One region of the Hydrogenophaga taeniospiralis genome, then DNA from elsewhere that is predicted to be linked to it. Evidence: predicted binding sites of a transcription regulator. Region 1 holds the regulator's gene; each other region holds the start of a gene.
The links. The regulator FNR, encoded in region 1, switches genes on or off when oxygen is low (the NO sensors DNR and NnrR bind a similar motif). The targets are predictions, from matches to a motif close to TTGATNNNNATCAA.
Positions count from the first base shown of each region.

Region 2: a site for FNR is predicted at 4,420-4,433, ahead of ubiM (5-demethoxyubiquinol-8 5-hydroxylase UbiM). Genes of this name have one in related genera too.
Region 3: a site for FNR is predicted at 1,357-1,370, ahead of KIH07_RS03780 (hemerythrin domain-containing protein). Genes of this name have one in related genera too.
Region 4: a site for FNR is predicted at 3,896-3,909, ahead of KIH07_RS02040 (ribonucleoside triphosphate reductase). Genes of this name have one in related genera too.

Region 1 is NZ_JAHBAG010000001.1:3,936,854-3,943,873, reverse strand. Features, by position in the region: gene KIH07_RS18950 (cbb3-type cytochrome oxidase subunit 3) at 1-91, shown strand, start outside; gene ccoP (cytochrome-c oxidase, cbb3-type subunit III) at 118-1,026, shown strand; gene ccoG (cytochrome c oxidase accessory protein CcoG) at 1,097-2,563, shown strand; gene KIH07_RS18935 (nitrogen fixation protein FixH) at 2,606-2,902, shown strand; gene KIH07_RS18930 (hypothetical protein) at 2,980-3,273, shown strand; gene fnr (fumarate/nitrate reduction transcriptional regulator Fnr) at 3,373-4,092, opposite strand; gene hemN (oxygen-independent coproporphyrinogen III oxidase) at 4,272-5,651, shown strand; gene KIH07_RS18915 (sulfite exporter TauE/SafE family protein) at 5,724-6,383, shown strand; partial or broken gene KIH07_RS18910 (IS3 family transposase) at 6,557-6,678, shown strand.
Region 2 is NZ_JAHBAG010000001.1:765,696-772,715, forward strand. Features, by position in the region: gene KIH07_RS03715 (bifunctional acetate--CoA ligase family protein/GNAT family N-acetyltransferase) at 304-2,982, opposite strand; gene ubiM (5-demethoxyubiquinol-8 5-hydroxylase UbiM) at 3,169-4,383, opposite strand; gene KIH07_RS03725 (Spy/CpxP family protein refolding chaperone) at 4,489-5,076, opposite strand; gene KIH07_RS03730 (chromate resistance protein ChrB domain-containing protein) at 5,264-6,202, shown strand; gene chrA (chromate efflux transporter) at 6,199-7,020, shown strand, end outside.
Region 3 is NZ_JAHBAG010000001.1:775,942-782,961, reverse strand. Features, by position in the region: gene KIH07_RS03790 (DUF1697 domain-containing protein) at 1-67, shown strand, start outside; gene KIH07_RS03785 (hypothetical protein) at 124-513, opposite strand; gene KIH07_RS03780 (hemerythrin domain-containing protein) at 679-1,278, opposite strand; gene KIH07_RS03775 (DUF4956 domain-containing protein) at 1,862-2,425, shown strand; gene KIH07_RS03770 (polyphosphate polymerase domain-containing protein) at 2,422-3,195, shown strand; gene KIH07_RS03765 (CotH kinase family protein) at 3,258-5,456, shown strand; gene KIH07_RS03760 (heavy metal translocating P-type ATPase) at 5,556-7,020, opposite strand, start outside.
Region 4 is NZ_JAHBAG010000001.1:438,134-445,153, reverse strand. Features, by position in the region: gene KIH07_RS02060 (AraC family transcriptional regulator) at 1-707, opposite strand, end outside; gene KIH07_RS02055 (acyl-CoA dehydrogenase family protein) at 1,193-2,488, opposite strand; gene queE (7-carboxy-7-deazaguanine synthase) at 2,630-3,262, shown strand; gene KIH07_RS02045 (6-pyruvoyl trahydropterin synthase family protein) at 3,485-3,850, shown strand; gene KIH07_RS02040 (ribonucleoside triphosphate reductase) at 4,038-6,059, shown strand; gene nrdD (anaerobic ribonucleoside-triphosphate reductase) at 6,096-6,287, shown strand; gene KIH07_RS02030 (anaerobic ribonucleoside-triphosphate reductase activating protein) at 6,277-6,978, shown strand.

The DNA of each region.
Region 1 (7,020 bases):
GACCTTCGTGGGCATCGTGGTATGGGCCTGGTCCAAACGCAACCAGGCCAGCTTTGACGAGGCAGCCCAACTGCCCTTCACTGACGACTAAACCGCGGCACCAACAAGAGAAACATCATGAGCGACTTTACAAGTGATTTCTGGCACCTCTACGTGGGCGGGTTGACACTGGTCAGCATCATCGCCTGCCTGATCCTGCTTTGGATCAGTGGCACCACGAAGGCGAACACCCATGCCGACAACACCACCGGTCACGTCTGGGACGGCGATCTGGCGGAAATGAACAACCCGCTGCCCAGGTGGTGGGTCTATCTGTTCATCATCACGGTGCTCTTCGCGCTGGCCTACGGCGCGCTGTATCCCATGTTTGGCAAGTTCCAGGGTGTACTGGGCTGGAGTTCGCAGGGGCAGCACACCTCCGAGGTTGCAAAGGTGGAGGCGGCCATCGCCCCGATATACGCCAAATTCAACGGCATGACCCCGGAGCAGATCGCTGGCGATGCGCAAGCCATGGCCATTGGTGAGCGTCTGTTCATGAACTACTGTGCCCAGTGCCATGGTTCTGATGCCCGTGGAGCCAAGGGCTTTCCCAACCTGACCGACGGTGACTGGCTGGGCGGTGGTGACCATGCGATCATCAAAAAGACGATTGCTCAGGGCCGTATCGGTGTCATGCCCCCGATGGCTGCTGCCGTGGGCAGTGCTGAAGACGTGCGCAACGTGGCGAACTACGTGCTGAGCCTGTCTGGCAGTCCGCACGACTCCGTGCGAGCCTCCCAGGGCAAAGAAAAGTTCGCTGCCTGTGCGGCCTGCCACGGCATGGATGGCAAAGGGATGGCGGCGGTGGGTGCTGCCAACCTGACCGATGGTACGTGGCTGCATGGCTGGGGTGAAGAAGCCATCATCCGCGCTGTGAACAATGGATTCACCAACCAGATGCCCGGGCAGTCGGCCTTGCTGAACGAAGCGCAGATCAACGTGCTCGCGTCCTACGTCTGGGGCATGTCGAACAAGCCCGCCAATTAAGGCAACCGAGGAGGCTGTGTGGTCGCTTTGACCGCGCAGCCTTTTTTCTTTCACCAACCACGGGTTCCTCGTGACTTCCGCCACGCCAGACGTCAGCAGCAGCAAACCGATCATTCCCATCACCCCGGAACCATCGCAAGGAGATGCTGCCGGCGACGAGGTGATGGTTTCTCTGTACGCTTCTCGCCAGAAAATTTACCCGCGCTCGGTCGCTGGTCTGTTTTCCAAATGGCGGTGGATTGCGGTCTGGATCACGCAGATCGTGTTTTACGGCTTGCCCTGGCTGGAGTGGAATGCGCGTCAAGCGGTGCTCTTCGATCTCGAAGCGCGCCGCTTTTACATTTTCGGCCTGGTGCTCTACCCGCAGGACTTCATCTACCTCACGGGGCTGTTGGTCATTTCGGCGCTGGCACTGTTCCTGTTCACGGCCGTGGCAGGGCGCCTGTGGTGCGGCTACGCCTGTCCACAGACGGTCTACACAGAGATATTCCTGTGGATCGAGAAAAAGGTCGAAGGTGACCGGTCCGCGCGCATGCGGCTCGACCAGTCGCCCCTGTCGGCCGCCAAGTTCAGCAAGAAGTGGATCAAGCATGCGCTCTGGATCTTGTTTGCCCTTTGGACCGGCTTCACGTTCGTGGGCTACTTCACGCCGATTCGTGAGCTGACCTCGCTGTCCCTGGCGGCGTCCCTCGGCCCTTGGCAAACCTTCTGGATCTTCTTCTACGGGTTTGCCACCTATGGCAATGCCGGCTTCATGCGCGAACAGGTCTGCAAGTACATGTGCCCCTATGCGCGCTTCCAGAGCGCGATGTTCGACAAGGACACGATGATCGTCACTTACGACGAGAAACGTGGTGAGCCGCGTGGACCGCGTTCCAAGAAGGCGGACCCGAAAGCCCTGGGCCTGGGTGCGTGTGTGGATTGCACCTTGTGTGTGCAGGTCTGTCCCACCGGGATCGACATTCGAAAAGGTCTGCAATACGAGTGCATCGGTTGCGGGGCTTGCATCGATGTCTGCGATGAGGTGATGGACAAGGTGGGCTATCCACGTGGCCTTATCAAATACTCCACGCAAAATGGCATGGCGCAAGGGTGGAGCACCCAGCAGATGATCCGCCGCGCGATGCGCCCAAGGGTCTTGGTGTATTCCGGCATTCTGCTGACCATCACCCTCGCCGTGATGATCAGCCTCTTCTTGCGCACCCCCCTCAAGGTCGACGTCATTCGTGATCGCGGCGTGCTGGCTCGCATGGTGGAGCAGGGGCGCATCGAAAACGTGTTCAGGCTGCAGGTCATGAATGCGACCGAAAGCACGCAGCGCTACGTGATCAGCGTGTCGGGGTTGCAGGGCATCACCATCGCGTCGGAAGCCGAGATTGAAGTGTTGCCCACGGAAGTCCGGTCTGCGGTGCTGCGGGTGCAGGTGCCACCCGATACGGCACCCAGCGGGTCCCACCCGATCCACTTCGAGATCCGGTCCACAGGGGATGAGGCATCCCAGGTAACCGAAAAAGCAGCCTTTCTTATCCCGCGCTGAAATGCGGACGTCGCCCATCCACCGACCACTCTGGAGTCTTCAATGAATACCGCAACCCTCAAAAATCCGGACCCTAAGCCTTCTGTCTCCTGGTGGCGCGTTCCACACATGTGGCTGGTGGTGGGGGGACCATTGCTGGTGGTGGTCGCGAGCATCATCACCGCAGTCATTGCGGTGAAGGGCGCCGATCCTGTGCTCGACAAGGAAGACTACGAGCGCAATCTCCAGGCCGCGCGGTCGCTGCAAGGGCAGGCCCGCATTGACGCGCTGATCCAGCTGCAGCCCGCCCACCAGGCGCGCAATCATGCGGCCTCGCCGGTGGTTCCAACCGACGAATAGGTGTGTGATGATTAGATCTTCGTGAGGCGCATCACGACAACTCCCGAGTCAGCGACGGAACCCAAGGAGACAAAACAATGTGGGCTCAGCGATGGATGTGGATTGCATGGCCGGCTTTTCTGGTGGCCGCCGTACTGGAGATGATCGTGTTTGCCATGGTCGATCCCAGTGATCTGCACTGGTTCGGGCAACCACTCGAGATGTCCAGACAGGCTGTCTACACAATGGCCTTCTTTGTTTTCTGGGTGGTGACCATGGTGTCGAGCTCACTCACGGCGCTTTTGTCCATGTCCCCGTTCGAGGTCAACCGTTGCCCCGTTCCGCTGGAGGAGCGACCTCGCGACTGCGCCAAGAACGGTTCGTGTTCCTGAAGCAGTTTGTTGCTCAAAAATCAAGCCCCGCCCGAGCAGTCTCGGCGGGGCTTGATTTTTGGGGTGTGTCGGATGCGGGCCAGAAGCCGCTGCCTGAGTTCAGCGACAGGACTGTGGGTTGACGATCTGTTTGAGCGCGTCGGTGTTCTTGATGTGAACGTAGCGTTGCTTGACCTCGATCGTGCCTTCCTCGACGAACTTCGAGAACGTGCGGCTCACCGTCTCAAGCTTCATGCCGAGGTAGCTCCCGATTTCTTCCCGGGTCATGCGAAGAATCAGCTCCGACTGCGAGAAGCCTCGGGCATGCAGGCGCTGTACCAGATTGAGCAGGAAGGCGGCCAGCCGCTCTTCCGCCCTCATGCTGCCCAACAACAACATGACGCTGTGATCGCGCACGATCTCACGGCTCATGATCTTGTGCACATGGTGCTGCAGGGTTGTGAACTCTCTCGACAGCTGCTCGACATCGTCAAACGGCATGACGCAGACCTCGGCGTCCTCCAGCGCAATCGCATCGCAGGAATGGTGGTCACTGACGATGCCGTCCAGACCAATGATTTCGCCTGTCATCTGGAAGCCCGTGACCTGGTCCCGGCCGTCAGCCGTGGTCACACAGGTCTTGAAGAAACCTGAACGAACCGCATACAACGAGGTGAATTTGTCACCGGTGTTGAACAGCGCCGCTCCGCGCTTGATCCTGCGTCGCGAAGAAATCACGCTGTCGAGCTTGTCCATCTCTTCGGAATTCAATCCCATGGGTAAGCACAACTCGCGCAGGTTGCAGCTTGAACAGGCGACTTTGATGCTATGAACGTCCATATTTTTCCCGGAATTGCAGCCCGAGCTTACCCCATGGTTCCGCAGCCTGTCGAGCGAGCATCGGTTTCCAGAGACGGGAACTCAGGGTCAACCCGAGTATGACGGGTGGGCTTGATCAAGATCAAGGGGCTAGCCCTGTGCATGATGCACAGTAAAGCTGAAGAACTGGAGAATTGTTTGTGAGTCATGCCATTTCCAACGAATTGCTCAAGCGATTCGACGTCCCCGGACCGCGTTACACCTCTTATCCGACCGCTGATCGTTTCGTTGAGGCCTTCACCGAGCAGGACTATGTCCAGGCGCTGGAGCAACGCCGGGCCGGGTCGATGGCGTTGCCCCTGTCTCTCTACGTGCACATCCCGTTCTGCGAGTCGGTTTGTTATTACTGCGCCTGCAACAAGGTCATCACCAAGCACCATGAGCGCGCCGCCGAGTATCTGCGCTACCTGTCGCGTGAAGTCGATCTTCAGGTCCAGCATTTCGGTCAGGGGCACAGTGTTTCGCAGTTGCACCTGGGGGGCGGCACACCCACTTTCCTCTCGGACGCCGAACTCGAAGACCTCATGGCCATGATCCGGCGAAACTTCACACTGGTGCCAGGCGGCGAATACTCGATCGAGGTCGATCCCCGAACCGTCACCGACCAGCGCCTGCAGACCCTGGCCAGACTGGGTTTCAACCGCCTGAGCTTTGGCGTGCAGGACTTTGACCCCGCTGTGCAAAAGGCGGTCCACCGCGTACAGCCGGCCGAGCAGGTGTTCGCGCTGGTGGACACGGCGCGCAAGATCGGGTTTGAGTCGGTCAATGTCGATCTGATTTACGGCCTGCCTCTGCAGACGCCCGAGTCGTTCTCCCGCACGCTGGCGCAAGTCAATGCCCTGCGCCCGGATCGCATTGCGCTCTACGCCTATGCGCATCTGCCCTCGCGTTTCAAGCCTCAGCGACGCATCATCTCTGCGGAGCTTCCCAGCGGCGGTGACAAGCTGTCCATGCTGTCGGCCTCGCTCGATGCGCTGATGGGCGCTGGATACGTTTATGTTGGCATGGATCACTTTGCCTTGCCGACCGATGCGCTGGCCGTGGCCAAGCGGCAGGGGCGCTTGCACCGAAACTTCCAGGGTTACAGCACCCAGCCAGACTGTGACCTGATCGCGCTGGGTGTTTCGGCCATCGGTCGCATTGGTGCCACCTACAGCCAAAACGCCAAGACGCTGGAGGAGTATTACGACGCGCTCGATCAGGGGCGACTGCCGATCGTGCGTGGGTTGGCCTTGACCCGCGATGATCTGCTGCGCCGGTCGGTGATCATGTCCATCATGTGCCAGGGACAGCTCCAATACGAATCGATCGAACTTGGACACCTGATCGATTTCAAGACCTATTTCGCACGCGAACTGGAGGCGCTGGCCGGGTTGGCCGAACATGGGCTGGTCACCATCGACGACAGTGGTGTGCAGGTGACGGCCACGGGCTGGTTCTTGGTGCGGGCCATTGCCATGGTGTTCGACAAGAACCTGCAGGTGGACCAGGACCGGGCACGTTTCTCCAAGATCATCTGATCGCTTGTTTGACTCGAAGCCCGAAGCACCCTGGGCTGCCGACTGCGCTACAGTGCCCTCATGCAGACTTCAATGGCGATCACGGCCCTTTTCATGGGCCTGGCCGGCGGGCCCCACTGCGTCGCCATGTGTGGCGCGGCCTGCGCAGGCATCGGTCGTGCCGCTGGTGAGCGGAGCACGCGCGCCTTGTGGACGTTCCAGCTCAGTCGCATGGTCGGCTATGCCTTGTTCGGTGCCTTTGCCGCCGGCTCGGTGCAAGGGCTGGCATGGTTGGGCACGAATACCACCGCCATACGTCCGGTCTGGACCATGTTTCATGTCGGGGCGTTGGTGCTGGGGGCCGTGCTGATCTGGCAGGCGCGCCAGCCGGCATGGATCGAAAATCTGGGGCAAACCGTCTGGCGCAAAGCCAGGCCCGTACTGACCACATTGGGGCAGCGTGCTCCGGTGGTGCTGGGCGTTGCCTGGGCACTCATGCCTTGTGGCCTGTTGTATTCGGCGCTGTTGGTGGCGTCGCTCTCGGCCAATGCGCTGGAGGGCGCGGCCATCATGGCGCTGTTCTCCCTTGGAACCTCTGTCTCGCTGACCGCTGCACCGTGGTTGCTGCTGCGTCTGCGTGGTGGCCGCTCGGGCGCATGGGGAATCCGTTTGGCTGGATTGGCGCTGGCGGCCACGTCTGGCTGGGCGCTGTGGATGGGCATCACGCATCCGACAGGGCTGTGGTGCGCTTGACTTTGTTTCAGGTCGCTTAAGTTCATCGTTCTGGAAGCGTTGCCAACACCGGGCCGAGTCGGGCGCGATGGCAAACGCAATTTTCTGTGATGTAGTCAGTGGTTCCCCCGTGAACGGCACGGCAATGGCCATCATTGCTGATGGGGCATGACGTAAATACACCCGCCCGCGAGGCCGTCGAATCGATGGCCGCCCATATTGGCTGCGTGTCGCGGACTTGCTCGAATGGGGCAAGCGCGGAGAGATCGATGCCGGCCTGCGCGATGGCTTGACCGGCGGCGAGCGCGAGCGTCTCACGTCATGCTTGGAACACGCCGATGCTTGTTGCGTGCGGAAGAGGTCGCGCAGGGGGCAGAGGGATCCGATGTCCTGTCAAGAGCAGAACCCTGAAAGAAAGAAGAAGGGACTCTGACCATCTCAGGATGAGAGAATCAATTTTCTCTATATGAAATCATGAAATGGTGCGCCGCAAGAAATTTTCTCAATACGAGAGAAATGTTTTCGCATTGAGAAATTATGATAGAAAGTTGTTGAATTTAAAAAGAAAAATATTTGTCTTATATAAGACATAAGAGCTTTTCAAAGTCTTCTATAAGACTTAAAGTCTCTTCACCGGCATCGCGTTCTCGAACGCACC
Region 2 (7,020 bases), 3.2 Mb from region 1:
GCTTGATCACAACCCTGTGATTAACTTTTGAACAAGCCTTGTGTTGTCCACAGAAGAGGTGCCGCAAGCCGGGTTGTCCCCGTTTCGGGATTTGGGCAGCGGGGCGGTTTGCACACGCTTGTACGGTCGCCAAGTGCTTGTCGCGCTATGGGAAAAGCGCCTTGTCCACAGAAAACGAGCCCTTCTACTACTGCTACTAATTTGAATTAAAGAAGATAGAGAGATAGCAAGGGACAAAGAAAAACCGCCCGGGTGGGCGGTTGCAAGGCTGGGTTCCGGCGCGGTCACCCGGCCGGCCGGGCTTCACAGGCTGTGCGTGACCAGTTTGAAGTCGGCGTCTTCGGGGAAGGTCTTGACCGTGAAGCCCAGGCCCTTCATGAGTTTGAGCATGCCGGGGTTGTTGGCCAGCACCAGGCCCTCGATCTCGGCCAGGCCCTTGTCGCGGGCTTCTTCCATGATGCTCAACATCAGGCGCGAGCCCAGGCCTTTGCCGTTGAAGTCGTCGGCCACCACCAGCGAGAACTCGCAGCTCGATTTGTCGGGGTTGGTGATGTAGCGCGACACACCGACGACGCGCTCGGTTTCCACGGTTTCGCCTTCGGCGTCGGTCTGGCGGCTGCGGTGGATGGCCACCAGCGCCATTTCGCGGTCGTAGTCGATCAGGGTCAGGCGCGAGAGCATGGAGGCGGGCAGTTCCTTGAGCGAGGACACGAAGCGGAAATAGCGGCTCTCGGGCGACAGGTTCTGCACCAGGTCCTGCAGCATCTGGGCGTCGTCGGGGTGGATCGGGCGGATGGTGTATTCGCCACCGCCGCGCAGCGGCCAGATCTGCTCGTAGCGCGCCGGGTAGGGCAGGATGGCCAGGTGGGCGTAGTTGCGCGCCGTGGCCGGCGCGCTGTCGATCACGATGCGCGCATCCACCGCCACCGCACCCGATTCGTCCACGATGATGGGGTTGATGTCCATCTCGCGCAGCTGGGGCAGTTCGCAGACCATTTCCGAGACGCGCAGCAGCACGTGTTCCAGCGCGTCCATGTCCACCGCGCTGGCGCCGCGCCACTCGCCCAGGGTTTCGGCCACGCGCGAGCGGTCGATCAGGCGGCGCGCCAGGAACTGGTTGAGCGGGGGCAGCTCCATGGCACGGTCGTTGATGAGCTCGATCATGGTGCCGCCGGCGCCAAACGCGATCACCGGGCCGAAGGGATCGTCGGTGACCAGACCCACGTTGAGTTCGCGCCCGCGCTTGTTGCGCGCCATCTTCTGGATCGTCACGCCGTTGATGCGGGCGCCGGGCTGCACCTTGGCCACGGCCTGGATCATGGTGTTGTAGATGTCGCGCACGCCGACGGCGTTCATGACGTTGAGCGCCACGCCGTTGACGTCGCTCTTGTGGCTGATGTCGGGCGAGTCGATCTTGAGCGCCACCGGGTAGCCCAGCTGGGTGGCGATCATCATGGCCTCGTTGGCGCTGCGCGCCAGGATGGTCTGGGTGACCGGGATGTGGAAGGCCGAGAGCAGGGCCTTGGACTCCATTTCGGTGAGCACCTTGCGCCGTTCGGTGAGCACGTTTTCGATCAGCAGGCGCGCGCCCTCGATGTCGGGCTTGGCCAGGGCGGACAGGGGCGGCGGGGTCTGCTGCAGCAGTTGCTGGTTCTGGTAGAAGCTGGCGATGTTGCCGAAGGCGCCCACGGCGGCCTCGGGCGTGCGAAAGCTGGGGATGGCGGCGTTGGCCAGCACCTCGCGCGCGGCGGCCACCGACGCGCTGCCCATCCAGCAGCACAGCAGCGGCTTGCCCAGGCGTTTTTTCAGCTCGGCCATGGCCTGGGCCACCGCTGTGGGGTCGATGCCGGCCTTGGGCGAATGCACCACCAGGATGCCGTCCACCGTCTTTTCGTGGCCGGCGGCGTCGATCGCGGCGCGGTAGTGCTCCGCGTTGGCCTCTTCCGACAGGTCGATCAGGTCGCTGAGCGAGGCCAGCGGGGGCAGCTGGGGCTTGAGGGCGTGGGCGGTTTCGGGGGAAAGCTTGCCCAGCTCCAGCTGGATTTCGTTGGCCCAGTCGGCGGCGAGCACACCGGGGCCGCCGCCGTTGGTGACGATGGCCAGGCGTTTGCCCACCGGGCGGTAGCGCGAGGCCAGGCACTTGGAGGCCGAAAACAGCTCGACGAAGGAACGCACGCGCACCGCGCCGGCGCGGCGCAGGGCGGCGTCGAACACGTCGTCGGCGCCGACGATGGCGCCGCTGTGGGTCTGCGCGGCCAGGTTGCCGGCGGGTTTGCGGCCGGCCTTGAGCACGATCACCGGTTTGGCGTTGGCGGCGGCGCGCAGCGCGCTCATGAAACGGCGGGCGCTGGAGATGCCTTCCAGATAGACGACGATGCTGTGCGTTTGGGCGTCGGAGGCGAGAAAATCGAGCACCTGGGCGATGTCCACCGAGGTGTTGGGGCCGAGCGAGACCACGGTGGAGAAGCCCACCGCATTTTCGGTGGCCCAGTCGAGGATGGAGGCGGTGAGCGCACCGGACTGCGACACCAGGGCCAGCGGCCCGGGCGCGGCCAGCGGCCCGGCCACGCTGGCGTTGAGCAGGCAGCGCGTGCGCTGCAGGCCCAGGCTGTTGGGCCCGAGCAGGTGCATGCCGTGGCGGCGCGCCACGCGGTGCATTTCAGCGGCCTCCAGGGCCGGCGTGCCACTGCCGATGACCAGCGCGGCACGGCACTTGATGCGCCCGGCCACCTCCAGCGCGGCGATGGCCTCCAGCGGTGGCAGGGCGATGATGGCCAGGTCGGCGCGGGTCTGCGCCAGATCGGCCAGGGTGCCGGTGGTGTGGATGTCCAGGAACACCAGCGTGCCCTTGAAGCGCTGCGCGCGCAGCGCGCCCAGCAGCCCCCGGGCTTGCGGGGTCTGGGTCTCGGGCTCGTCGGACTTGCCCGCGAACACCGCGATGGTGTCGGGCTGGAACAGGGGGGTGAGGTAGTGTTTGTCCATGGGGCTCTCGCGCCGGTGGTGCACGCGCCCTTGGGTCCTCAGGTGACCCGGGCGCCGGGCTGGGGCAATGGGGGGTCGTTCTGGCTGGAGATCATGCGCCCCGCGCGAAGGTTTCGTGCAGCGGGGAGTGGGGGACTGGGGTTTTCAGGTGCGCGGCGCGGATGGGGGCAAGCGGTGTCCGGGTGCTCAGGCCAGGCCGGTCAGGCTGGCGGCCATGGCGCGTTTGAACGGGGTGAAACGCTCACCGAGGCCCACCATGGCGTGGCGCAGCCAGCGCGCGGGCGTCTGTTCGCGGGTGTAGAGCGTGGCCACCGCGTGCGTGGCCAGGTACAGGCCGCGGCTGGCGCGCTGGTGGGTCTGCTGGTAGCGCTCGAGCAGGGCGGGCGAGGCGATGTCCTGGCCCTGCTGGTGCGCGGCGATCAGGGCGCTGGACAGGGTGTCGATGCTGCGCAGGCCGAGGTTGAAACCGTGCGCGGTGACCGGGTGCATGCCCACGGCGGCGTCGCCCACGGCGGCGAAACGCTGCGCCACCAGGCGGCGCGCCCACACGCCCACCAGCGGGTAGGCGTGGCGCGTGCTGGCCAGCCGCATGGCGCCGAGCTGCTGGCCGAAGCGCCGCGTCATGGCCTGGCCGAAGGCCGTTTCGTCCAGCTCCAGCAGGGGCTGCAATTCGTGGCTGGCCAGGGTCAGCACCACCGAGGAGCGGTGCTGACCGGTCCGGGGGCAGGGGTTCATGGGCAGCAGCGCCAGCGTCTGGCCGTGGTCGAACCACTCCCAGGCGGTGGCGTGGTGGGGCTGCTCGTGCGTCATGTTGCAGACCAGCATGGTGCGACCGTAGTCGTGCATGTCGGCCGGGATGCCCATGGCGCGGCGGGTGCTGGAGTGGCGGCTGTCGGCGGCCACGGCGAGCCGGGCGCTGAGCGTCTGGCCGCTGCCGAGGGTGACCTGGGCGGCGCGCGCGTCGGTGTGGATGCGCACGACCTGTTCGCAGCAGCGCAGCTCGGGTGGCTGGCCGTCGCCGGCGCCGTCGGCCAGCGCGGCGGCGAAGGCGGCGCGGCGGATGTGGTGGTTGGCCACCAGGTGGCCGAGCTCGGAGCGTGGGCTCAGGCGGTGGCTGATCAACATGCGCGCCTGGTTCGGGCCACAGCCGCCGTTGAGCACCAGGGCGTCCTTGAGCGGCGCGACGTGGGCCTCGCCCAGCAGCGGCCAGATGCCGAGCTGTCGCAGCAGCTCGGCGCTGTGCTGGGTCAGGGCGATTTCCCGGCCGTCGAAAGCGGGGTCCTGCAGCGACTCGCGGGGCTGCTGTTCGATGAGGCAGCTGCGCAGACCGCTGCCGCGCAGCGCACGCGCCAGGCACAGGCCGGCGGGGCCCGCGCCGATGATGATGAGGTCGAAGTCCATGGCGGGGCAGCTTATCGGCTGGCCGCGCGGTGCGGATTGACTCAGGTCAAGTGAAACAGCCCCGGCGTGCCGGGGCTGTGGTGGCAACGGGGCGCGCGAAGGCGATCAGCTGCGCGGTTGTGCCGGGCTGTCGCAGCCCATGCCCCCACCGTGGCGGCCCATGCCGCGCTCACCCTTCATGCCGGCGTGGCGAAAGCCGCCATGGGCCTGGGCGTCGAACACCTTTTGCTGCTCGGGCGTGAGGGCCGCGTAGAAGCTCTTGGTGGCGTCGATGCGCTTGGCCATCTGCGCGTCGCGTTCGGCCCTGAGCGCCTGCATCTTGTCCAGGCGCTGCGGCGTGGTCAGCTTGGACCAGTCTTCACGCGCGCCGGCCATGGGCCCCCGGGGCTCGGGGGCGGTGCGCGCCACGAAGGCGCTCCAGGCGGCTTCCTGCTCCGGGCTGAGCTTGAGTTCGGCCTTGAGCTGGGCCTGGCGCTCGGCCATGCGTTTGTGCATGCGCTCCATGCGCTGGGCGTGGCGCTGGTCGGCTTGTTGTGCGTCGGGGGTGCCGGCTTCGACGCGCTGCGCCATGTGCTGGGCACGCATGTCGCTGGGCACGCCAGCCGCGCCCTGGGCGATGGCGGTGGCCGAGATGCCGACAAAGGCGGTGGCGAGGGCGGCGGCGATGAGGGCGCGTTTCGGGGACAGTTTCATGATCACTCCTGGAGACGTTGATGGACCTGGGCTTCCACAAGCGAGGGTTGCCGTGGAGTGATGCCAGTGTGGTCGCCGCGTGTTTCTGCCTTGTGCGGCTGTGCTGCCGCTCTGTAAAGATTTGTTCCGTTTCCCTTGGGAAAAATATGTGTTTACTTTTCTACAAAAATGAAGAATAGTAAACATCATGTTTTGGATATCCCTCATCACCAGCCTACCCACCGAGAACACCACCGTGCGCATGCGGGCCTGGCGGGCGCTCAAGGCCTCGGGCGCGGCGGTGCTGCGCGACGGTGTGTATGTGCTGCCCGAAACCGGGACCTGCCGCGCCACGCTCGACGGCCTGGCGGCCGATGTGCGCGACGCCGGCGGGACCGCCCTGGTGCTGCGCATGGAGGAACCGCCGCAGGCGAATTTCCGGGGTCTGTTCGACCGCAGCGTGGACTACGCCGCCCTGCTCGCCGAGGTGGCCCGGGTGCGCCAGGCGCTGGGCGTGGACAAGCCGCTCGATGCGCTCAAGCAGGCACGCAAGCTGCGCAAGGCCCTGGGGAGCCTGGGCGAGATCGACTTTTTCCCCGGCGAGGCCCGCCGCCAGGCCGAGGCCGCCGTGGTGGAGCTGGAGCTGGCCTGCGCCCGCGCGGCGGCCCCCGACGAGCCGCGGGCCGTCGAAGGCCCCATTGCCCGCCTGGCGCTGGCCGACCACCAGGGCCGCAGCTGGGCCACCCGGCAACGGCCCTGGGTGGACCGGCTGGCCAGCGCCTGGCTGATCCAGCGCTTCATCGACCGGCAGGCCCGCCTGCACTGGCTGGCCGACCCGCGCGACTGCCCCGCCGATGCGCTGGGCTTCGACTTCGACGGCGCCCGGTTCAGCCACGTCGGCGCCCGCGTCACGTTCGAGGTGCTGCTGGCCAGCTTCGGGCTGGAGCAGCCGGCGCTGGTGCGCCTGGGCCAGCTGGTGCATTTCCTCGACGTCGGCGGCGTGCAGCCGCCCGAGGCGGCGGGCGTGGAAAGCGTGCTGGCCGGGCTGCGCGACGCCATCACCGACGACGACCAATTGCTGGCCACGGCCCACGCCGTGTTCGACGGCCTGCTGGCCAGTTTCACCCCAGGCGACCCCCCACCATGAACCCCACGCCCACCCCTACCGCCGAAGCCGGCCTGGCGCCCCCCGAGGCGGCCGGCTTCTGGCAGGCCTTTGCCTTCTGGCTCAAGCTCGGCTTCATCAGCTTCGGGGGGCCGGCCGGGCAGATCGCCGTGATGCACCAGGAGCTGGTGGAGCGCCGGCGCTGGATCTCGGAGCGGCGCTTTCTGCACGCATTGAACTACTGCATGCTGCTGCCCGGCCCGGAGGCGCAGCAGCTGGCGACCTACATCGGCTGGATGCTGCACCGCACCTGGGGCGGCATCGTCGCCGGGGTGTTGTTCGTGCTGCCCTCGCTGTTCATCCTGATCGGTCTGTCGTGGGTCTACATCGCGTACGGCGATGTGCCCTGGGTGGCCGGGCTGTTCTACGGCATCAAGCCCGCGGTGACGGCGATCGTGTTGCAGGCGGCCTACCGCATCGGCTCGCGGGCGCTGAAAAACCGCTGGCTCTGGGGCATCGCGGCGGCCTCGCTGGTGGCGATCTTCGCGCTCAACGTGCCGTTTCCGGCCATCGTCGCGGCCGCCGCCCTGGTCGGCCACGTCGGGGGCCGGATGGCGCCCCGGCACTTCGCCACCGGTGGCGGCCATGGGCAGAGCGGCGCCTCGTACGGCCCGGCGCTGATCGACGACCACACCCCGCCACCGGCGCACGCCCGGTTCCGCTGGAGTCGGCTGGCGGGGGTGGTGGTGGTGGGCGCGGTGCTCTGGGCCGTGCCCATGGCCCTGTTGACGGTGCTGCTGGGCTGGCAGCACACGTTCACCCAGATGGGCTGGTTCTTCACCAAGGCGGCGCTGCTCACC
Region 3 (7,020 bases), 3.2 Mb from region 1:
CACCACGCGCAACTGGAACACCGTGCAGCGCCTGGTGCACAAGCACGCCGGACCGACCGACCGCTGAACCCGGGGCCTGGGTCTCCCAGCCAGGGCGGGTGTCCCTGAAAGAAACTCAGCCGCTCAGGCCGCGCACGCGTCCTGCCAGAGCCGGTGCCGCTGGTGGGCCAGCACATGCCCGATGTCGGCCTCCAGGAGCCGTTGGCGCTCCAGGGTCAGGTAACCGTCGATCAGCATCAGTTGCACCAGCTCGAACAACACGGTCTGGTCGGTCCAGCTCTGGCGTTCCAGCCAGCGCATGCCATCCAGGATGTCGCGCAGGCCCTGCGGATGGCCCGAGGCGTCAACGTCGTCGATGTTCAGCAGCGCGGCACGCACCACGTCAAAGAGCCGGGCGTGCGCGCCGCCACCGTCCGCCGCGGGCGAGCCTTTGAGCGCCTGCATGAGGGACTGCAATACACGGAGCAACCGGGCGTGCTGGTCCCAGATGTCGCGCATGGTTTGGAGCTGCATGGTGTTTCCTGTGGGTCATCTCTTGAAAAGACAACCAAAGGATCACATAAAAACCGCCCATCCGGCATTGATGCGCATCAGTTGGGCACTTTGGTGCTCACTTTCCTGGCCATGCCGTTCAAAAAATCACACCCGCCGATGGCCGGCGGGCCCGCCTCCCGCCTCTCAGCTCTCGCCCAGCCCCACCGGCGCGGGGGCCAGCATCACGATGCGGGTGAACAGGCGGTCGAACTGCGGATCGCGCGGGATGCGGCCGTTCAGCGGGTCCTGGTTGGTCGCGAAGGCGGCGTTGAGCGCGTGCCAGTCGGCGTCGCTCAGGCTGCGTTCGGCTTCGGGCAGCACCACGGTTTCCTCCAGCCGCATGTGCTCCAGGTAAAACGCCACGTAGCGCGCCACCTCGTCCTCGAAGGCCTGGCGCCGCGTGTCGCCCAGGTACTCCCAGGCCATCAGCAGGTGCATGAGCGCGCGCACGTTCTGCTCGCCCTGCATGTGGTCGCGTTCGAGCTGGTCGATGGCGGCCATCACGTGCGGCGCCACACGGGCCACGCGGGGAAACAGCAGGTCCGACTCCTTGGGGTGGTGGTGCTTTTCCGGAAACTCGTCGATGTAGAACAACATGGCGCGCAGCACGTCGAAAAAGCGCTCGTGCTGGCCCCCTTTGCCTTCGGGGTCCGGACCGCGCTTGACCATCTGCGTGAGCGATTGCAGCATGGCCGCCAGCGTGGCGTGTTCGTCGCGGATGACGCGCAGGGCTTCGTGGTTCAAGACATGTCTCCTGATTCGCCGACCGATGGGTCGGTCATTGCGAGAGGCTGACTATCGCCGACGCGCGCCGGGTGGTCCTTGATGCACGTCAAGAGCGAATGCCAACCTGCCAACCAACCCCCGCATTGAAGCACGTCATTACAAAAAGAAACGTTTTCAGGGCGTTAAAAATGCCCGATTTCCCCGTGCATTTTTTGCCCCGCCGGGCCAAGGTCAACCCGGTAAACACCAGGCTCGGGCAGCCCAGCGCGGCCGGCGGACGTTGGCGCGGCGTGTGTCGCCACATCCAAACCCGACCGTGGCCTGAGGCCGAATGCGGCAACGCCCGGCCTCACTGCGGGCAAAAACCCCGTGGTGCCCCATTTCATGGGTCACGGCTCGACCAATACGGCCTTATCACTTCCGTCTTATATCTACCTTAAAATTCACGATCCGTTACAAAGTCGTTCTGAACCGAGCGGCCCTCCGTACCGACCACCCTGGCCCGTCAGCACGACGGGTTTTTTGCGCCTTGAACCGCCGAGTTCGCCTCGGTTGCGCCCCCATTGCCTGGCAACCCGCCCACGCCCGATCCATGAGTCTGATGAACTATGTCGAACTGTTGAGCCGGTTCGTGTTTGATCTGGCCGCGATGCTCGTCCTGATCTTCCTGATCTACTACCCCCGGTACAAGCACAAAGAAACCGCCATCTCCGCGGCACTCTTCAACATATTCATCTTCGCCGTGCTGGCGATTCTGTCGAACCTTGAATTCGGCATGGCCGCGGGTTTTGGTCTGTTTGCCATCCTGGCGCTCTTCACGCTGCGCTCGGAGCCGATCAGCAAGTCGGACATGGCTTACTTCTTCGGCAGCATCTCGATCGCCGTCATCTCGGCGATCGATGGCACCAGCCTGATGCTGACGGCCCTGCTCACCGCGGCCGTGCTGCTGGGCGTCTTCATCATCGACCACCCGGAAATCCTGAAATCGGTCAGCCAGATCGACGTGAAGCTGGACTCCATCCCCGAGAACTTCATGTCCAGGCCCGAGGAATTCAAGGCGCTGCTGTCGGAGCGCCTGGGTGTGGAGGTGCTGTCGTTTCGCATCCGCAGTGTGTGCTACGTGACCGAGGTCATCCAGGCCGAAGTGGACTACCGCCCCAAATGATCCCGATTGAAGACCGCCTCGCGTCGTTCAGCCGGATCGACCTCACCGAACTCAATCGGCGGGCCGCGCTGATGACCCGCAAGGACACCAAATACCTGCTGACCTCGTCGCAGGTCCTGGCGTTCCTGGAACGGGCCGGGGGCCATTTCGACGTCCTGGACATCGAAGGAAAAACCGCGTTCGACTACAACAGCGCCTACTTCGATTCGGACTCGCTGCACTGCTTTCGCGATCACAACCAGAACCGGCGCAAGCGCATCAAGGTGCGGTACCGCCACTACGAAGACACCCAGCAGTTCTTCATGGAAATCAAGCTCAAGGGCGCCGGGGGTGAAACCGCCAAACTGCGCCGCCCGATGGCGCCCGAGCATTTCCATGCGCATCAACTTCCTCCGGAGCTGGACGACTACCTGAAGTCGGTGGTCAAGGCCCACCACCAAAAGGAACTCCCGCACAGCTACCGCAAGACGCTGCAGGTGCGCTACCGGCGCACCACCCTGATCGCCAAGGCGGGGCCGGAACGGGTCACGCTGGACAACCGACTCCGCTTTGCCCAGGACCATCGGGAGATCGCGCTGAGCGAGTCGCTCTGGGTGGTCGAAGTCAAGTCCCCCAAAGGGGTGTCCTCCACCGACCGCGTTCTGAAGAACCTGGGTGCCAAACCCGCCTCACTGTGTTCCAAATACTGCGTCGGGCTGTCGCTCACGTCCACCACGGCCAGATCCAGCCGCTTCACCCCCACGGTCAAAAAGATCTCGGCCCTGGGCTGACCGCCCGTACCACGCCCTCCACCCTCACGCTTGCGGCCCTGCGCCGCGCAACGCCCGCTTGTATGTCCCTGCACCGCATCGCCTTTGCCCTGTCTGCCGCGCTGCTGCTTGCGGCCTGCGTCGAGTGGGACGCACAACAGCCCGGGCGCAAACCGGTGGCTCTCGATGAACCCGCCTTTTCGCACGAGAGCGGCTTCTACGACTCGGACATCAGCGTGGCCCTGTCCCACCCCGATCCGACGGTGGCGGTGTATTACACGCTGGACGGCTCCGATCCCGACCCGGACAACGTCAATGGCACGACCTACCGCTACAAGCTGCAGTACCCCAAGGACCCCGGCGATCCATTCGGAGAGTTCCATGCGCAGACCTACCGGAGCGTCCGCTACAAGCACCCGATACGCATCACGGACCGCTCGAAAGAGCCCGACCGGATCGCCCGGATTTCGACCACGCTTCACGACGTCGAGCCCTACTACGTCACCCCGCTGATGGCGTTGAGTGCCACGCAAAGGCGTGTCAACGACGCCGTGGAGCCGATCAACGGCGGACTGGCCTCCTTCAACCAGTCGATCCAGGACCGGCTGGGCACCACGGACTTTCAGCTGCCCGCCATTCCCACCATCGACCAGCGCCCCCAGGCACGGCTTCTGAAGGGCACCGTGCTCAGGGCCATTGCCATCAAGAAGGGCGGCGCTCGCAGTGACATCGCCACGGCCAGCTACTTCGTGATCCCCCGCCAAACCTTCAAGCTGCCGGTGGTGTCGCTGGTGACCCAGGAAGACCGGCTTTTTGGCTACGAACAGGGCGTCATGGTGGCCGGCAAGACCTTTGACGACTTTCGCCGCAAATACCCCAGCCATCGCATCCGCGGTGGCACCGCCCCGGCCAACTGGCATGCCCGGGGCGACGACATTCCCGCCCACTTCCAGTATTTCCCGGCCGTCGAGAAACCGGAAAAAGCGAGCATGGACCAGCGCATCGGCGTCCGGGTCCACGGAGGGTTCAGCCGGTCCAACGCCAGCAAATCGCTGCGTCTCTACGCCCGCAAACGTTACGGCAAAAACAAGTTCCAGCACCCGGTCTTCGGGGAGGACCACAACCACAAGAAGCTGATCCTGCGCAACTCGGGCAACGACTTCCAGAAAACCATGTTCAAGGATGCCGCCGCACAGGCGGTGGTGCGGCACCTGAACATCGAGACACAGGGCTATCAGCCGGTCGTCACGTTCATCAACGGCGAGTACTGGGGCCTTTTGAACCTGCGCGAGTATTTCGACACCGACCACTTCTCGGAGAAATACGCCATCCCCGAAAAGGACATCGAGCTGGTGGAGAACAACGCGGTGATCGAAGGCGACCCGACGCACTGGAACCTGGTCATGGCCTTCTTCGAGAAGTCCGATCTGCGCCGCGAAGAAGCCTACCGCCAGGCCAGCAAGCTGATCGACATCGACAGCCTGATCGACCACCAGATCGCCAACATCTTCATCGGGAACGTCGACTGGCCGCACAACAACGTCAAGGCCTGGCGCTACCGGGGCAAGGCACCGCGGTACGCCAGCCAAGGTGTGCTGGACGGCCGGTGGCGGTGGCTGCAGTACGACGCCGATCTGGCCCTGACGATCCCGTCCGTCAACATCCTGGCCGGTGCCCTGCATCCACGGGGCACCAAGAATCTCGACGGCGTGGCGTGGTCCACCCTGTTGCTGCGAAAGCTCATGGAGAACGACGACTTCAGGACCCGGTTCATCAACCGGTTTGCCGATCTGCTCAGCACCACGTTCGACGCCGAACACACCTCCCGCACCGTCCTCCAGCTGCAGAACGACATCCGGCCGGAAATGCCGCGCCATCTTGAGCGCTGGAAGGTGCCTGCCAACGTGGACGTGTGGGCCCAGCATGTCCAGTCGATGCTGACCTTCCTGCGGCAGCGGCCCGCCATCCAGCGCGCACAGCTGATCGATCAGTTCCAGCTGAAAGGAACCTATTCCCTGACGGTCGACATCCCCGATGCGCGGCAGGGCCACATCCGGATCAACACCCTCCAGACACCCGATCTTCCGGACCATCCCGGGGCCGAAGGCGTGTGGACCGGCATCTACTTCTCGGGCGTCCCACTGGAACTGGAAGCCATCGCCAAGCCTTGTTACGCCTTCAAACGCTGGCGCGGTATCGACTCGACCAACGCCTCCACGCGGATCACAGCGACCCAGGACACGCAGGTTGCCGCTGAGTTCGAGCCGGTGTGCGCACCGTGAAACGGCCCGGAGGTGCATCGCCGGCCCAATCCGGCCAAATCGTCCCAACCCCCCGGACCACGAAGGCCCCGATGTCGACGGGCCGCACCGCCTTCGGCTCTACACCGGCGGCTTCCAGCGCTTGAGCAACAGGGCGTTGCTCACCACACTGACCGAACTCAGCGCCATGGCCGCGCCGGCCAGCACCGGGCTGAGGTAGCCCAGCGCGGCCAGCGGGATGCCGGCGGCGTTGTAGGCGAAGGCCCAGAACAGGTTCTGCCGGATCTTGCTCACGGTGCGGCGCGAAATGTCGAGCGCGGCGGCCACCAGCATCGGGTCGCCGCGCATGAGCGTGATGCCGGCCGCGTGCATCGCCACGTCCGAACTGCCGCCCTGGCTGTGGCTCATGGCCAGGCCCACGTCGGCGGCGGCCAGCGCGGGCGCGTCGTTCACGCCGTCGCCCACCATGGCCACGGTGTGGCCCCCGCGCTGCGTCGCTGGCGCGGGCCGCGGCGCGGCGGCGGGATCGGAACCGTCCTGGCCACCCTCCGCCGCCGCCAGCGCGGCCAGGCCTGGCGGGGCTTCGCGCTCGCCCCGCTTGAGCCGCTGCACCACCGCCGCCTTGTCTCCCGGCAGCACCTCGGCGATCACCTCGCCGGCCTCGGCCCGCAGCCCCAGGGTCTTGGCCATGGCCAGTGCCGCGCCCCGGTTGTCGCCGGACACCATGAACAGGCGCAGCCCCTGCGCGCGCAGCCCGGCCAGCGCGGCGGCCGCGCCGGGTTTGGGTTCGTCGGCGAACGCCAGCAGGGCCAGCGGCGCCCACGGCCGGGCGCCGTCCGGGGCGCCGTCGCCCTGCGCCGCGAGCACCGACACCGTCGCGCCTTCGGCCTGCAGCGCTTGCGCGCGCTCGGCCAGCGGGCCCAGGCTGGCGCCGAGCTCGTCCATCCAGCGCAGGCTGCCCAGCGCCAGCGGCGCGCCCTGCACCGTGCCCAGGCTGCCGCGCCCGGCCACCGCCTGCACGTCCTGCGCCGCGTCGGGCGAGACCACCAGCCCCCGCGACGCGGCGGCTTCCAGCACGGCGCGGGCCAGGGGGTGCGCGCTGTGCACCTGCAAGGCCGAGGCCGCCTGCAGCACCGCCAGCTCGTCCACGCCCGGGCTGGCCTCGATCACCCGCAGCCGCGGGTGGCCGACCGTCAGCGTGCCGGTCTTGTCGAAGGCCACGGTGTCCACACGGTGCGCGATCTCCAGCGCCTGCGCGTCCTTGATCAGGATGCCGTGCTGCGCCGCCACACCGGTGCCGGCCATAATGGCCGCAGGCGTGGCCAGCCCCAGCGCGCAGGGGCAGGCGATCACCAGCACCGCCACCGCGTGCAGCAGCGCTTCTTCCATCGGCGCGCCTGTGTAGAGCCAGGCCCCCAGCGTGACCAGCGCGATCACCAGCACCACCGGCACGAACACCGCCGCCACCTGGTCCACCAGGCGCTGCACCGGCGCCTTGGCGGCCTGCGCGTCCTGCACCAGCGCGATGATCTGCGCCAGCACGCTCTGCGCCCCCACGGCGCGCACCCGCAGCTCCAGCGAGCCC
Region 4 (7,020 bases), 3.5 Mb from region 1:
TCGCTCAGGTAGTCCGCCGGCGTCTGGCCCACCAGTTGCCGGAACAGGCTGGTGAAGCTGGTGCGCGACATGCCGGCCGCAGCCGCCAGCTGCTCGACGCTCCAGGGCTCGCCGGGTGCATCGTGCATCGCCCCGATGGCCCGCGCCAGCCGAAGGTCCGACAGGCCCGTGACCAGGCCGGGCGGCACACCGGCCTCGTGCGGGTGGTCGAGCAGCCAGCGCAGGGTCTGGATCAGCACCACCTCGAACAGCCGGTCGGCCAGCAGCCGGTGGCCGCAGCGCACGCGGCCGGTCTCGGCGAACAGCAGGTCCAGAGAAGCCCCCAACCCCTCGACCTCGTTCAGCGACAGCACGATGGCGCCGGGCAGGGTGCGCACCAGCGGGTGCGCCTGGCCACCCTCGAACCACAGCTGCGCACAGGTGAAGTCCGAGCCCTCAATCGGCGGGTTGTGGAAGTGGTGGGCGATGGCGCGCGGGTAGAACAGCAGTGCGGGCGCGCTGAGGTGCAGGCGCAGCGGCACGGCCTGCCGCGGCGGGTGCGTGACATCGAGCGTGCCCCGGCGCAGCAGGTGGAGGTAACCCATGCCCGGCGGCGGCGTGAAGCTTTGCACGCCACAGAGCGTGCCGGTGAAGGACAGCTCGGCGCGCACGGGAAAACGCTCCAGCAGGCCGGACAGGCGGTCGATGGGCGGGGGCGGAGAGGTCATGCCGATGGTTGGACGAAAGGATATGAATTTTGTACGAAATGATCCTATTCGAACAGTCCGCGACCAGACACTGGGTGCCACGGATCGCTGCCAGGATCGCTCGACCGATGAAGAGCGACCCGCGCAGCGGCGGAGCGTGGGGCTCAGGAATCCAGCGCCGGGCCGCCCCAAGCTGGATTCGCGCCCCCTTGGGGGGCAGCGACCCGCGCCAGCGGCGGAGCGTGGGGGCTCAGGAATCCAGCGCCGGGCCGCCCCAAGCTGGATTCGCGCCCCCTTGGGGGGCAGCGACCCGCGCAGAGGCGGAGCGTGGGGGCTCAGGAATCCAGCGCCGGGCCGCCCCAAGCTGGATTCGCGCCCCCTTGGGGGGCAGCGACCCGCGCAGAGGCGGAGCGTGGGGGCTCAGGAATCCAGCGCCGGGCCGCCCCAAGCTGGATTCGCGCCCCCTTGGGGGGCAGCGACCCGCGCCAGCGGCGGAGCGTGGGGGCTCAGTGCAATCGCGGTGGCGCCCGCATCTGCTCCGGTGTCGTGAAGTAAGCGGAAGAAGACCCCATGCGCCCCCGCGCCCGGTCCAACTCGTGGCGCGCCACGCTGCGCAGGTGCACCTCGTCGGGCCCGTCGAGCAGGTGCAGGGCGCGGCCCCAGGTCCAGAACTGCGCCAGCGGGGTGTCGGGCGACAGGCCCATGGCGCCGAAGATCTGCATGGCGCGGTCCACCACGCGGGTCTGCAGGCCCGCGGCCACCACCTTGATCGCGGCCACCTGCGCGCGCAGGGCCGCGGGTTCGACGCGCTCCGGGTGGTCGAGCAGCCAGGCGCAGCGCAACACCAGCAGGCGCGCCTGGTCGATCTCGATGCGCGACATCGCGATCCACTCCTGCACGTTGGCGTAGTCGGCCAGCGTCTTGCCAAAGCTGCGGCGCTCCAGCGCGCGTTCGGTGGCGAGTTCCAGCGCCAGTTCGCACTGGCCGATGGTGCGCATGCAGTGGTGCACCCGGCCCGGCCCCAGGCGCGCCTGCGCCATCGCAAAGCCCTCGCCCCAGCCGCCGAGCAGCTGGTTGGCCGGCACGCGCACCTGGCGAAAGACGATCTCGCAATGCCCCTCGGGCGCGTGGTGGTGCACCACGCTGATGTTGCGCACCACCTCCACACCCGGCGTGTCCAGCGGCACCAGCACCATGCTGTGCTGGTGGTGTTTCGTCTCGGGCGTGGCGGTGTCGTCGGGCGCGTTGCGCGCCATCACGATCAGCAGCCTGCAGCCCGGATGCGCCGCGCCGGTGATGAACCACTTGCGGCCGTTCAACACCAGCTCGTCGCCCTCGCGCCGCACCGTGGTCTGCAGGTTGGTCGGGTCGGACGAGGCCACGTCGGGCTCGGACATGGCGAAGGCCGAGCGGATCGTGCCGTCCAGCAGCGGCGTGAGCCAGCGCGTGCGCTGCGCGGGCGTGGCGAAGCGGTGCAACAACTCCATGTTGCCGGTGTCGGGCGCGCTGCAGTTGAACACCTCGGGCGCCCAGTGCAGCCGACCCATGGTTTCGGCCAGCGGCGCGTAGTCCAGGTTGTCCAGGCGGGTGCCGGGCTCGCCGTCGCACAGGCTGGGCAGGAACAGGTTCCACAGGCCTTCTTCGCGCGCCAGGGTCTTCAGGTCGTCCAGGAACGGCGGCGGGTATTGCCCCAGTTGCACCGCCTGGTGCCAGGCCGCGTTGTGGGGCAGCAGGTAACGCTGCATGAAGGTCTCCAGCTGCTGCTGGAGCGCCTGCGCCCGGGGGCTGTGCTCAAAGTCCATGCGGGCATTGTGGGGAGCGCCGGGCCGCTTGTCAGCGCCCACGCGACAGCGGACCGGCCGTGGGCCCCGGTGGCGGACAATATCGGCCTCTTCGATACAACCCCGGGCGCCGCCTGTTTCGCGGCCAACCCGGCTCTCACCATGACCTACAGCGTCAAGGAAATCTTCTACACCCTGCAGGGCGAGGGTGCCAACGCCGGCCGCGCGGCGGTGTTCTGCCGCTTTGCCGGCTGCAACCTCTGGAGCGGGCGCGAGGCCGATCGCGCCAGCGCGGTCTGCAGCTTCTGCGACACCGACTTCGTGGGCACCGACGGCACGCTGGGCGGCAAGTTCACCACCGCCGAGGCCCTGGCCGACACCATCGCCGGGCAGTGGCCCGCCGGCGCTGCCCCCGGCCTGGTGGTGCTGACCGGGGGCGAGCCGCTGCTGCAGGTGGACGAGGCCCTGACCGGCGCGCTGCACGCGCGCGGCTTCACCATCGCGGTGGAAACCAATGGCACGCTCGCGCCACCCGCCGGGCTGGACTGGGTGTGTGTGAGCCCCAAGGCCGGCGCTCCGCTGCTGCTCACCCGCGGGCAGGAGTTGAAGGTGGTGGTGCCGCAGGACGGGCTGGACCTGGCGGCGCTGGCCGAGCTGCCGTTCGAACACCATTTCCTGCAGGCCATGGACGGCCCGCTGGCGCGCCGCAACACCGAGCTGGCCACCGCGCTGTGCCTGGCCGACCCGCGCTGGCGGCTCTCGGTGCAGACGCACAAGGTGTTGGGGATCCGATGACCCCCCTGCGCCGCTTCGCGGCGTCCCCCCGGAGGGGGCGCACCCTGTGGCCTGGCAAAGCCAGTTCCACGGGTGCCCTGGGCGAGGCACGCCCTCCGGCCGCGGGTTTGGCTCCCTCTCCCCGCTGGGGAGAGGGTTGGGGTGAGGGGCCGGCGCGCCCAGGTTTCATGCGGTGTGGGAACTGCCGTGGCATGTGAATTGAGTTGATAGAGATGGATTGAGATGAGATACGAACTGAGTCAGAGCTTTTATTTCGAGGCCGCCCACACCTTGCGCCGCAAGATCGATGTCGAGCCCAGCCTGCGCATCCACGGCCACACCTACATCGCCGAGGTCACGCTGGCGGGCGAGCCCGACCCGGAGAGCGGCATGCTGGTCGATCTGGCCCACCTGCGCGGCCACATCGAGACCCTGCGCCAGGCGCTGGACCACCGCTTCCTCGACGAGGTGGCCGACCTCGGCCCGGCCACGCTGGAAAACCTCTGCGCCTTCATCTGGCGCGCGATGGAGGCGCGCTACGCGCAGCAGCTGGACTGCGTGGAGGTGCGCCGCCAGGCCAGCGGCGACGCCTGCCGGCTGCGCCGCTAGGCGCTTTCCCTCCCCCGGCGGCAGGGCCGGGGCCAGGGCGCCGGCTTGATGCGCATCAAGCCGGTCTTTGGGCGTTTTCGGGCCTCCGGGGCGTGCGATTTCTTGTCGCACATCAAACTACATATAGCGTGTCATGGGTATCGTGCACACCATAGGTAGTGTTTCAACCCCGAATGAGGAGAGCCCGATGGAGGACGCCATGGTGGTCAGTTTGCCGCGCGAGGTGGTCAAGCGAGGTGGTCAGCGCGAGCCGTTCAATGCCCACAAGATCGGTGCGGCGCTGGCCCGCGCCGGGGCCGCCAGCGGCGAGTTCGACGAGCCGGAGGCCGCGCTGCTGTGCGCGCAGGTGATCAAGGTGCTGATCCACCGCTTTCGCGGTGAGGCGCCGCACATCGAACAGGTGCAGGACGTGGTCGAGCAGACGCTGATCGCGGCCAACCACTTCAAGACGGCGCGCGCCTACATCGTCTACCGCGAACAGCACGCCCGCCTGCGCACCGACCGCCAGACCCTGGTGGACGTGGAATCGTCGATCAACGAATACCTCACGCGCGCCGACTGGCGCGTCAACGCCAACGCCAACCAGGGCTATTCGCTGGGCGGCCTGATCCTCAACGTGGCCGGCAAGGTCACGGCCAACTACTGGCTCTCGCACGTCTACACGCCCGAGATCGGCGCAGCCCACCGCGAGGGCGACATCCACATCCACGACCTCGACATGCTCAGCGGCTACTGCGCGGGCTGGTCGCTGCGCACCCTGCTCAACGAGGGCCTCAACGGGGTGCCGGGCAAGGTGGAGTCGGGGCCGCCGAAACACATGTCCTCGGCCGTGGGGCAGATCGTCAACTTCCTGGGCACGCTGCAGAACGAGTGGGCCGGCGCGCAGGCCTTCTCGTCCTTTGACACCTACATGGCGCCCTATGTGCGGCAGGACGGCATGGATTACGCCGCCGTGCGCCAGTGCATCCAGGAGCTGATCTACAACCTCAACGTGCCCTCGCGCTGGGGCACGCAGACGCCGTTCACCAACCTCACCTTCGACTGGGTCTGCCCCGAAGACCTGCGCGAGCAGGTGCCGGTGATCGCGGGCCGCGAGATGCCGTTCTGCTACGGCGAGCTGCAGGCCGAGATGGACCTGATCAACCGCGCCTACATCGAGGTCATGACCGAGGGCGACGCCAAGGGCCGGGTCTTCACCTTCCCCATTCCCACCTACAACATCACGCCCGATTTCCCCTGGGAGAGCGAGAACGCGCGGCGCCTGTTCGACATGACGGCCAAGTACGGCCTGCCGTACTTCCAGAACTTCATCAACTCGGAGCTGCAGCCGAACATGGTGCGCTCCATGTGCTGCCGCCTGCAGCTCGATCTGCGCGAGCTGCTCAAGCGCGGCAACGGCTTGTTCGGCAGCGCCGAGCAGACCGGCAGCCTGGGCGTGGTCACGGTCAACTGCGCCCGCCTGGGCCACCTGCACGCGGGCGACGAAGCCGGCCTGCTGGCCGCGCTGGACCGCCTGCTGGAGTTGGGCAAGCAGAGCCTGGAGACCAAACGCAAGCTGATCCAGCGGCTCATGGACCAGGGCCTGTTCCCCTACACCAAGCGTTACCTGGGCACGCTGCGCAACCACTTCAGCACCCTGGGCGTGAACGGCATCAACGAGATGGTGCGCAACTTCAGCGGCGACGCGCACGACATCGGCACCGACGAGGGCCACGCCTTCGCGCTGCGCTTCCTCGACCACGTGCGCGAGCGCATCGTGGCCTTTCAGGAGGAGACCGGGCACCTGTACAACCTGGAGGCCACGCCGGCCGAAGGCACCACCTACCGCTTCGCGCGCGAAGACCGCAAGCGCTGGCCCACGATCCTGCAGGCCGGCACACCCGAGCAGCCCTATTACACCAACTCCTCGCAGCTGCCCGTGGGTTTCACCGACGATCCGTTCGAGGCGCTGGAGCGCCAGGCCCCGCTGCAGCGCAAGTACACCGGCGGCACCGTGCTGCACCTGTACATGGGCGAGCGCCTGACCAGCGGCGAGGCCTGCCGCGCGCTGGTGCAGCGCGCGCTGACCAACTACCGCCTGCCCTACATCACCGTCACGCCCACCTTCTCCATCTGCCCGACCCACGGCTACCTCGCTGGCGAGCACCCGTTCTGCCCCGTGTGCGATGCGGAAAAACTGGCCGCCAAACGCCAGTTGCAAGCCGCTTGATACCCCGTCTTTCAACCACCCCAAAAGGAAACACCCATGAACGCATCGACCCCATCTGCCGTCAAGTCAACGGCTGCTGATATCACCCTGCGCGACGACGAGCGCCAACCCTGCGAGGTCTGGACCCGCGTCATGGGCTACCACCGCCCCGTGAGCAGCTTCAACCGGGGCAAGCAGGGCGAACACGCCGAACGGCGCTTCTTTGTTGAATCAGGCCGTGCCGGCTGAGGCACCGCCTGCCACGCCGCGAACTGCCGATGCATTGCGCATCGGCGGCCTGACGCGGCTCACCGGCATCGACTTCCCCGGCCGGCTGGCGGCCGTGGTGTTCTGCCAGGGCTGCCCCTGGCGCTGCGGCTATTGCCACAACCCGGCCTTGCTGGACGCGGTGGCCCCCGGCGCGCTGGCGTGGTCGGACGTGCGGGCGTTTCTGCAGCAGCGCCGCGGGCTGCTCGACGGCGTGGTGTTCTCGGGCGGCGAGCCCACGCTGCAGGCCGCGCTGGTGCCGGCGCTGACCGAGGTGCGGGCGCTGGGCTTTGTCACCGGCCTGCACACCGGTGGCATGTACCCGGAACGCCTGGCGCAGGCCATGCCCTGGCTGGACTGGGTGGGCCTGGACGTCAAGGCGCCGGCGCACCGTTACGACGCCATCACCCGCACGCCGGGCAGCGGCGCACGGGCCGCGCAGAGCCTGGGCCTGCTGCTGGACCGGGGCCTGGCCCTGGAATGCCGCACCACCTGGCACGCCGGGCTGTTCAGCCGCGACGATCTGTTCCGGCTGGCCGACGCACTGGCGGCGCAGCTGGTGCCGCACTGGGTGCTGCAGACCTGCAGCGAGCCGGGCGCGCCGCTGGACGGCCTGTCGGCGAGCGATCTGGCGGAGCTGGGCGCTCGGTTTCAGCGCTTTGAATGCCGGTAGGTCGGTGCCGGCGCCAACAACAACGGCGCCTGGGGGGAGGCG